3 regions of the Streptomyces sp. NPDC001406 genome follow, and region 1 is predicted to be linked to each of the others. Evidence: riboswitches for the same ligand, from Rfam matches in the RefSeq annotation. Region 1 holds a riboswitch; each other region holds the start of a gene.
What was found. Region 1 has a riboswitch for cobalamin ahead of cobT (nicotinate-nucleotide--dimethylbenzimidazole phosphoribosyltransferase). Riboswitches for the same ligand answer to the same signal wherever they lie in the genome.
Positions count from the first base shown of each region.

Region 2: another riboswitch for cobalamin. It lies ahead of ACFY1J_RS03660 (prenyltransferase/squalene oxidase repeat-containing protein); the one in region 1 lies ahead of cobT (nicotinate-nucleotide--dimethylbenzimidazole phosphoribosyltransferase).
Region 3: another riboswitch for cobalamin. It lies ahead of ACFY1J_RS10815 (CbtB-domain containing protein); the one in region 1 lies ahead of cobT (nicotinate-nucleotide--dimethylbenzimidazole phosphoribosyltransferase).

Region 1 is NZ_JBIAWG010000008.1:53,009-56,272, reverse strand. It holds gene ACFY1J_RS20475 (FAD-binding oxidoreductase) at 1-1,049, opposite strand, end outside; cobalamin riboswitch at 1,298-1,480, shown strand; gene cobT (nicotinate-nucleotide--dimethylbenzimidazole phosphoribosyltransferase) at 1,570-2,700, shown strand; gene ACFY1J_RS20465 (nitronate monooxygenase) at 2,971-3,264, shown strand, end outside.
Region 2 is NZ_JBIAWG010000001.1:836,979-840,242, reverse strand. It holds gene ACFY1J_RS03670 (MBL fold metallo-hydrolase) at 1-755, shown strand, start outside; gene ACFY1J_RS03665 (phosphotransferase) at 809-1,474, opposite strand; cobalamin riboswitch at 1,546-1,674, shown strand; gene ACFY1J_RS03660 (prenyltransferase/squalene oxidase repeat-containing protein) at 1,789-3,021, shown strand; gene ACFY1J_RS03655 (SCO2322 family protein) at 3,018-3,264, shown strand, end outside.
Region 3 is NZ_JBIAWG010000004.1:121,498-124,761, forward strand. It holds partial or broken gene ACFY1J_RS10805 (thioesterase family protein) at 1-241, shown strand, start outside; gene ACFY1J_RS10810 (CbtA family protein) at 346-1,098, opposite strand; gene ACFY1J_RS10815 (CbtB-domain containing protein) at 1,120-1,341, opposite strand; cobalamin riboswitch at 1,377-1,518, opposite strand; gene ACFY1J_RS10820 (STM4011 family radical SAM protein) at 1,594-2,481, opposite strand; gene ACFY1J_RS10825 (STM4012 family radical SAM protein) at 2,492-3,264, opposite strand, start outside.

The sequences.
Region 1 (3,264 bases):
CTGCGCGGCACGACCACGTCCACGATGTCGTCGGCACCGGCCGCCTTCGCCGTCCAGAAGGCTCGCTCACGGGCCTCGACCAGCCTCCTTGCCGTGGCCGCGGGCAGCACGAAGACGTCCACCGCGCCGTGTTCGAGCAATTGCTCGCCGACCGCCTCGACATCCTCCTGGAGCCGCGTCACGGAGCGGCTCTCCAGCACGACGAGCAGATAGCCGAGCGCGGTCAGGCGCACGGACGCGGGAACGCCCAGCCCGGTCTTCTGGTCATCCGCGATCGCCGCCATGGCCAGCAGGTCCACGTACTCCAGCGCGGCCGGCTCCAGGCCCCCGCCCGCCAGCGTCGGGACCGACCGGAAGACGTCCTCGGCCGAGGCGAACGCCGCCAGTACGGTCGTGGAGTGCCGGGCTCGTGGCCGCAGCCGGAGCGTCGCCTCCGTGACCAGGGCGAGCGTGCCCTCGGAACCGACCAGGAGCTGGGCCAGGTCGTAGCCGGTGGACGTCTTGACGTACTTGCCGCCGCCGCGCACGATCTCGCCGGACGCCAGGACGGCTTCGACGGCGAGCACATGGTGGCGGGTGACCCCGTGCCGTACGGCGTGCATCCCGCCGGCGTTGGTGGCGATGGTGCCGCCGATGCTGGCGGTGGGCGCGCCGAGCCGCACGGGATAGTGAAGGCCGGACTTGGCGGCCTCGTGGTCCAGTTGCTCCAGGGTGACGCCGGGCTGCACGACGGCCACGTGATTGACGGCGTCCACTTCCAGGATGCGGTTCATTCGCTCGAACGAGACCGTGATCCCGCCCGGCCGGGGCACGCATCCCCCCGACATGCCGGTTCCCGAGCCGCGGGCGGTCACCGGGATCCCGGCCTCGCCGGCGATCCTGAGCACGTCCGCCACCTCGGCGGCCGCGGCGGGCCGGACCAGGTACGCGGGCGTCTGCGGTACGGCGGTCAGTGACTCGTCACCGGCGTACTCAGGGGGGATCTTTGCCCCGGCCAGAACGTGCCGTGCCCCCACGGCGTCGGCCAGCAGCGCCTCGGTGTCCGCCATCGCACCCCCTCGTCGGCCCCCCGCTCCAGCCGATCCTGGCCGCGCACCCACCCCACCGGAGGGGGCCGTCCGGCCCTTACCCAGGGCCATATGGACCGGCATGCCTTCCGAGCCGGTCCTGACACGGCGGCGCAGCCCGCACGTCCCTTGCGTTCGGCCGTGCGCCGACCTGCACCGGCCCGGCAGGACATCCCGTCGGGCGGCTGCTTGCCGACGGCGGAGTGTGGCAGGATGCGGGCGACGGTGCGGAGGAACTCCGGTGCGGGCCCGATGGCCCAAGTCCGGGGCGGGCCCGCCACTGTGACCGGGGAGCCGCCTCCCGCAGATGGCCACTGGCAGCCGGTGCGAGCCGGCCGCTGGGAAGGCCGGGAGTCGGCGCCGGTGCCCGTGCTGTACAAGCCGGGCGCCGAGATCCGGGAGCCAGGATATTCCGGCCGTCCCGCAGCCAGGCACTACCCGCCCGGGCGCGGCCCGTTCACGGCGGCGTGGAGAACCGCCGACAGCGGAAGGAACTTCCTTCATGGTGCCCTCGTCCGGCTCCGATCCAACCCGTCGGCCTGTTGCCGACCCCGCCGTCGGCCTGTTGCTGGAGCGCACCCTGGCCGCCATCACTCCTGCGGACTCCGGCGCCCGCACCGCGGCCCGTGACCGCCAGAACCACCTGACCAAGCCGCCCGGCTCGCTGGGCCTGCTGGAGGACGTGTCGGTCCAACTCGCGGGCCTGGCGGGCAGCTGCCCGCCGCCGATGCCGGAGCCGGCCGCGGTGGCCGTCTTCGCCGCCGACCACGGTGTCCACGCCCAGGGCGTCAGCGTCTGGCCGCAGGAGGTGACGACTCAGATGGTCGCCAACTTCCTGGCCTCCGGCGCCGCAGTGAACGCCCTGGCCGCTCAGACCGGAGCCAGGGTGGTCGTGGTGGACGTGGGCGTCGCAACTCCGGTGCCGGCCTCGGACACGACCCCGGGCATGCTGCTGCGCCGCCGGGTCCGCGCGGGAACCGCGGACATGACCCGCGCTCCGGCCATGACCCGTCAGGAGGCCATCCACGCCATCGAGGTCGGTATCGCCGTGGCCGCGGAACTCGTCGACGACGGCTGCCGCTGCCTGCTCACCGGCGACATGGGCATCGCCAACACGACCGCGTCCGCGGCACTGATCGCTGCGTTCACCGGTGCGGACCCGGAAGACGTGACCGGTCACGGAGCGGGAATCGACGACACGGCTCGACGGCACAAGGTGGGGGTGGTGCGCAGGGCTCTGGAGCTGCACCGGCCGGACCCGCAGGACCCGGTCGGGGCGGTGGCGGCGGTCGGCGGCCTGGAACACGCGGCGATCGCCGGGTTCGTGCTGGGTGCCGCCGTGCACCGGGTCCCGGTGATCCTGGACGGCGTGATCGCCTCGTCGGCGGCTCTGGTCGCGGCCGCGCTGTCCCCTGATGCCCTGGCCGCCTGTGTGGCCGGACACCGCTCGGTCGAGCCCGGTCACACCATCGCCCTGCGGCACCTCGGCCTGCATCCGCTGGTCGACCTGGGGCTGCGGCTCGGTGAGGGCACCGGTGCCGTGTTGGCCCTGCCGCTCGTACAGGCGGGGGTGCGTGCCTTGCGCGACATGGCCACATTCGACTCCGCGGAGGTCTCGAACAAGCACAGCTGAATCAGCCTGCGGGACTCGGGCGCCGCCTGGGTCCCGTCGGGCCGCCTGTTCTGCCGGGTGGTGCGGTCAGCCGATCAGCTGACCACACCACCCGGCTGCGTGTGGCCGACCGCGTCACCCCAGTCACGCACCACGCACGGTGGCGGGTCCCACACTGGGGCGAATTGCACCGGACCTGGGGGTGGAGGGCGCGAAGTATGGTTACGGTATCGTAGGTTACGGAACCGTAAGTACGTGTTCCGGACCCGGCTACCATCCTTGCGAGGACCCATGAGCACACCCCGGACGAGGGCCGACCTCCCCTGGCTGATCCAAGGTGGAATGGGGGTGGGGGTGTCCGGCTGGCGCCTGGCTCGTGCCGTCGCGCGTACCGGGCAGTTGGGTGTCGTCTCCGGTACCGCCCTGGACACCCTGCTCATCCGGGTGCTGCAGAGCGGTGACCCGGGCGGCCACCTGAGGCGGGCGCTGGCCGCCTTCCCCGTACCGGAGCTTGCCGATTCCATTCGGGAGCGCTACTTCGTCGAGGGCGGGATCGGCGCCGGCGAGCGGTTCGCGGCCACACCC
Region 2 (3,264 bases), on a different contig from region 1:
GCGCCTGGATCGCCATGCACGCGGCCGACACGGCGATCGTGCGCCGGACCCGCGAGACCCGCCCGGAGCGCTGGTTCACGTACATGGCGGCCAAACTCGTGGCCGCCGGTGCCCCGGAGGAACATGTGGCCCCGCTGCGCGCCGCCCGGCGCCGCACCCTCCCCGGCCTCTCCCCCGCACTGCCCGACCGGGAGATCGTCCCCGGTGAACTCCTTCCCCTGCCCGGCCGCCGGCTGCGCGCGATCTGGACGCCGGGTCACACCCCGGGCCATGTCTGCCTGCACCTGGAGGAAGAACACCCGTCCCGGCTCCCCGGCCACGGACGGCTCTTCTCGGGCGACCATCTGCTCCCGGAGATCACCCCGCACATCGGCCTGTACGAGGACCCGGACGACACGACCGTCACCGATCCCCTCGGCGACTACCTCGACTCCTTGGAACGGGTCGGCCGTCTGACCCCCGCCGAGGTGCTCCCCGCCCACCAGCACGCGTTCACTAACGCGCCCGCCCGCGTGCGGGACCTGCTGGCGCATCACGAGGAGCGGCTGGCCGGGCTCCTGGCCCTGCTCGTCGTGCCCCTCACGCCCTGGCAGCTGGCCGAGCGAATGGAGTGGAACCGCCCCTGGGACCAGATTCCCTACGGCTCACGCAACATCGCGGTCTCGGAGGCCGAGGCCCATGTCCGCCGCCTGGTGAAGCAGGGGCGCGCGGAGGCGGTGGCGGGGAGCGAGCCGGTGGCGTACGTGGCGGTGTGAGCCGTTCGTGGAACGGTGCCGCCCGGCCCGGCCCGCGACCTGGTCGTGTCCGCCTACGACACCAGCGCTCGTACCAAGTCCTCGGCGGCGCCCAGGAGTTCGACCTCACGGCGGCTCATCGTCGGGTTGGCCGCGCGGCGGGTGCGGGCCTCGGTGAGGCCGGACTCCGTGAGGGCGGAGGGGTCGGCGAGCAGGGCGGTGAGCATCGCGCGGGCCGGGTCGGCGATCGGCTCGGCGCCGACGGCGACCTGGGCCAGGATCACCGCGGACATGCCCCAGTCGAGGCCCGGCCGGCCGTCCTCCGCGTTGGTCCAGTCGATGACACGGGGGCCGTCCGGCGTGAGGATCACGTTGTCCGGGTGGAGGTCCAGGTGCAGGACACGGGCATCGGGGTCGGCGGAGTCCCGGGCGGGCACGGCGTGCAGCTGCCGCAGCAGCCCGGCAAGCATCGCGCCCCCTTCCCCCGGCCCGATCGAGCCCGCCAGCAGGGCTTCCAGCATCGTCGGCCCGGACAGCCGCTCCAGCACCAGGTCGGTGCGCGAGCCGGAGGGCCGTACCCGGGGCACGGGATACCCGTGGTCCCGTACGTACGTCATCACCGCGCCCTCGGCGGCCGCGTCCCCCCAGCCCTCCCGGTCGCGACGCAGCACCCACGCCTCGTCGATCTCGTACACGTCGGCCGAGCGGCCGGAGCCCAGCAGTCTCCCCGTGGTCGTCATGGCGTGACCTTAGCCACAGGACCCGGAGGCAGTGCCCCCTGCCCACGACCACCCCTGAGCCCTCCGGTTACGTGCCGGTAGAGTGACCGCGTCGTCATCACACCCGTACGGGGGAAAGCCGGTGCAATTCCGGCGCTGACCCGCAACCGTAATCCGCCGCAAGGGCGGTGAGCCGGACCGCCTCGCACGGGACGTTGACCGGCTCACGTGCGCCGGGGTCCGCCCGCGCACGGCACCGTCGAGGTATACGGAGCCGAGCCGCCCGGGGTGTCCCGTGCTGCCCGACTCCCCGCAGGGAGAGGCACCCGCCGACCATGAACGTACGCCGCAGTGCCGCGGTGCTGGGAGCCGTCGCCGTGATCGGCACGGCCACGCCCGCCACAGCCGCCGACCCGTCTGCATCCGCGTCCCCGTCGACGGCCCTCCCGTCCGGCCTGTACGGCACCGCGGACCCGAAGTACGACGGCGTCTGGCGCCAGTCGCTGGCGATGATCGCCCAGCGGGCGGTGGATGTGACGCCCGCGGCCAAGGCCGTGGACTGGCTGGCCGGGCAGCAGTGCGCGAACGGCGCGTTCGCCGCCTTCCGCGCCGACCCGGCCAAGGCCTGCGACAGCGGCGTCATGGTCGACACCAACAGCACGGCCGCCGCCGCACAGGCCCTCAAGGCGGTCGGCGGGCACGACGGTGCGATCCGCAAGGCGGTGGACTGGCTGAAGTCGCAGCAGAACAAGGACGGCGGCTGGGGATACACCCCGCACGGGGCCAGCGACACGAACTCCACGTCCGTCGTCATCGGCGCCCTCGCGGCGGCGGGCGAGGACCCCGCCGGCGTCCGCACGGGCGGCAAGTCGCCGTACGACCTGCTGGCGAAGATGTCCCTCCCCTGTGACGCCAAGGCCGGCGGCGCGCTCGCCTATCAGCCGGACAAGAAGGGCGAGCTGGCGGCCAACGCGGACGCAACGGCGGCCGGGGTGCTGGGCGCCCTCGGCAAGGGGTTCGTGGCGACGGCCGTGGACAGGCAGGCCGACTACGGGCAGTGCGCCAAGGACAAGCCGCTCACGGCGGGCGGAGTGTCGGGCAACGGCGCCGCGTACCTGGCGGTGACGCTCCTCCGCAACGACGACCACCTCAAGTCGGCGCTCCCCGGCGCCAAGGACCAGCCCGACTACGGCAACACCGCCGACGCGGTCGTCGCGCTCGCCGCGCGGGGCTGGAAGACGGAGGCGGAGAAGCCGTACGCCTGGCTGGAGAAGAACGCCCTTTCCTGGGCGAAGCAGAGCGGCCCGGCGGCCTACGCCGAGCTGATCCTCGCCGCGCACGCCATGGGCAAGAGCCCGTTCAGCTTCGGCGGTACGAACCTCGTGCAGGCGCTCAACACGACCGGGCCGGCCCCGCAGTTGGTCAAGAAGCCCACCGGATACGAGGCCGCGAAGTCCGACAAGTCCGACTCGGGCTACGGCGTCTGGTGGATCGTCGGCACCGGTCTGGTCGCGGGCACAGGCGTCGGCTTCCTGATCAGCAGCCGCAGGAAGCAGCAGCAGCCGTGACCGCCGTCCGCCGTGCCGTGCCACTGCTGCTGGCCGCGCTCGTCCTGTGGGCGTCCGCGGCTCAGGCAGAGGCCGTCGGCTACCGCTACTGGTCCTTCTGGGAGCGCGACGGCCACCGCTGGACCTACGCCACCCAGGGCCCGTCGACGGCCCGTCCCGTCGACGGGGACGTGCAGGGCTTCCGCTTCGCGGTGAGCGAGGACTCCGCCGACGCCACCCGTCCGCGCGGCACGGCGGACTTCG
Region 3 (3,264 bases), on a different contig from region 1:
TCTCGTCGACACGGCCGATGGCATCGCCGTACGACAGCCGCCCACGGAGTGGATGTTCCCCAACGTCGATCTGACCGTCCACCTGCACCGCCGGCCCCGGGGCACCTGGACGGGCTTGGACACCACCGTCACCTTCGGCCCCACCGGCCAGGGCCTGACCAGCACCGTCCTGCACGACGTCGACGGCCCCGTCGGCCACGCCCAGCAGATCCTGACCGTCCGCCCTCAGCCGGACCGCTGAGCCGGCGCAGGCAGGCGGGATCCGCTTCCACCAGCACCGTGCTGCACGACCTCGCGAGAGGGCCCCCGGATGGTTCCGAAGGGCCCTCTTGTGTCCTGCAGGGATCAGTGCGCGGCTGGAACTGTCCGTGCGGACGAGGCTGTCGCGGGCTTGGGATTGAGCAGTCGCTCGGCCAACTCGCCGAAGACGAGACCGAATCCGACCCACAGCACCGTCTGGATGGCCAGCGCGGAGAGCCGGAAGCGCCACAGCAGGGTCGCCGGGAAGTCCTTCGGTACCTCGTTGATGACGGGCAGGAACGCGAACGCGAGCCCGATGGCGACGGCGAAGGCCGCCACCGCGGCGACGGTCGCGTACCAAGTGCCCAGCGAGGGCGCGAGCCGCTTGCCCAGGATGGTGGCGGCGATCGCGAGGAGGACGCTGAGCGCCATCATCAGGAAGTACAGGGTGGTGCGCTTGCCGATGGTGTCGGGGTCGCCCACGGAGGGCGGATTGGCGGGGTACTTGATGAACGGCACGACGTACACGGCCAGCAGTGCGCAGCCGGACAGCAGCAGCGCGGTCGCCCGGGGGCTGAACCGGCCGACGCGGCCGAGCGCGAAGCAGAACGCGAGCGCCGCGATGCCGCCGAAGGCGACCCCGTAGACCAGGACGCCGGTGGCGAGTCCGGCGGTGGACTGCAGGGAGCGGGAGACGACCTCCATCTCGTGCTCGTGGGAGTGCGCCTCCTCGAAGCTGATCGCGTTGTCGACACTCGGCTCACCGAGGAAGTAGGCGACGACGAGGGCGAGCACGCCGGCGCCCAGGCCGGCGAGCATGCCCCGCACGAGGAGGTTTCTTACGGTTGTGGAGTTCATGGTTGTGCGGCGCCCCTCGCGTCAGTGGCAGGGGAAACCGAGCAGATGGCGGGCGTCGTGCACCCACTCGTGGACGTCCGTGCCGTTGAACACGGAGGTGGCGCCCTGCTCGGCGCCGACGAAGTACAGCAGGACCAGCATCAGGATGCCGAAGAAGACCGCCCAGGGTGCTATCGCCTTCAGCGGCAGCGTGGCGGGAACTACGGGGGTGGTGGCTGTCGGCTGGGCGACGGTCTGCGCCATGGCAGGGCCTCCTCTGGGAGTTCGCGTCCCATCTCGGTGGTGCACTGGACGACGGCCACGGGTCTGACTCACGAAACGCCCGAGGGGCCCTTCGCATACAGTGGCGCGACCGTGCCGGATTCCCACCGGCTTCCGTCTCGCCGTCGTCGATATCGAACCGACGGTACCGCGTGTCGGGAGCATGGCCAAGACCGCACCCACCAGGCGTGATCTTCCTCTCCCGGCGGGCGGTCCGACGGAGCGGGCGTGGGATCAACTCCCCGTCAGGTGTGACAGGTGCAGGATCGGGGTCGCGGGGACCGTGGCCGGGATGCGCTCCAGGACCCCGCCCGCGAAGACGTCGTACAGGGGCAGCGTCTCCAGGTGCACATAGCCGATGTGGCAGTCGCAGGCGGCGAGTGGGCAGGGGCGGGGGCGCAGGGCGGTGCGGTAGGAGCCGTCGTAGAGGTTGCCGAGCGGGGTGGGCACGAAGTGGCAGCGGCGGACGGTGCCTTCGCCGTCGACGGAGATCACGGAGTCGCCGGTGCGGCAGGGCAGTCCCGCGCTGGTGTGCGGGTGCCGGCTGTACGGGAAGAGCGGGTCCAGGGCCGTCCACCGGTCGGCCTCCGCGTCGGTGTAGGTGTGTCCCTCGGCGGCGTTGACCCACAGGTAGACGTGCTCGGGCAGGTCGGCGCGCAGGCGCCGGGCCCCGTCGAGATGGTCGGGCAGGCCGACGATGCCGACGCTGAAGCGGATGCCGCGCTCGGCCAGTTCGCGGCATTTGGTGAGGAAGCGGTCGTACGGGGTCTGTCCCGGGTGGTAGGTGCACCACAGGGCCAGCGTGTCGCGCTCGGCCTCGGCGAGCCAGTCGGTACGGCAGCTGAGGTTGGTCTGGATCGCCACGCGCCGGATGTGCGGCAGGTGGGACAGCTCGGCGAGGGTGCGCCGGTACCAGGAGCGGACCAGGCCCTCTCCCCAGGGGGTGAACAGGAGGGACAGGCGGTCGCCGGTCTGCTGCCGGGCCCAGGCCGCGAAGCGCTCCAAGGAGGCGCGGTCCGCGCGCAGTTGGGCGCCCGTGTCGCGCCGCTTGGCGAAGGGGCAGTAGGGGCAGTCGTAGTCGCAGGAGGCGAGGGGGCCCCGGTAGAGGAGGGTGAGGTCCATGGCGGGCCGGTCACTTCCTCTCGTAGGCGGCCATGGCGGCCCGGACCGCCGGCGAGAACAGGTCGGGGCCGATCGCGTCGGAGTGGGCGAGTCCCTCGGGGGTGAGTCTGAGGGTCGCGCGGTCGTCGGTCAGCCAGCCCAGGTCGGCGAAGCGGGCGAGTTCGGGGCCGAAGTGGTCGGCGGGGGTGGTGCCGAAGCGGGCACGGTAGTCGTCGAGGCGCAGGCCCTCGGCCTGGAGCAGGGACTGCAGGAGGTGCCGGCGGCGGGCCTCGTCGGTGTCGATGGGGCGGCCGTACTCGGCGTGGGCGAAGTCGGCGGCCGGGCGGGACACGTAGTCGTCGATGATCGCGCGTATCTCGTGCATGTCCACGGCGTAGTCGAAGGAGTAGTGCAGAGCGGCCGTGTAGGAGCGGGCGCCGCAGCCGAGGCCGATCATCCCGTCGGTCTGGCAGGCGTAGTCGTCGGCGCCCTGGGGCGGGGCGTCGGTGCGGCGGAACATGCGCATGGACTGCTGGGTGTAGCCGTGCGCGAGAAGGTGGTCGCGGCCGACGCGGTACAGGCGCAGCCGCTGTTCGTCCCAGGCGGGGTCGGGGCCGCTACCGCGTCGGCCCAGGCCGGTCAGGGGGCGGACGTAGAGGGGGTAGAGGTAGAGCTCCTCGGGACGCCAGGCGAGGGCGGCGTCGAGGGAGTGCAGCCAGGTCCGTTCCGTCTGGCCGTCGATGCCGTAGATGAGGTCGATGTTGAGGACGGGAATGCCGGTGTCACGGATGCGGGCGAGGGCCG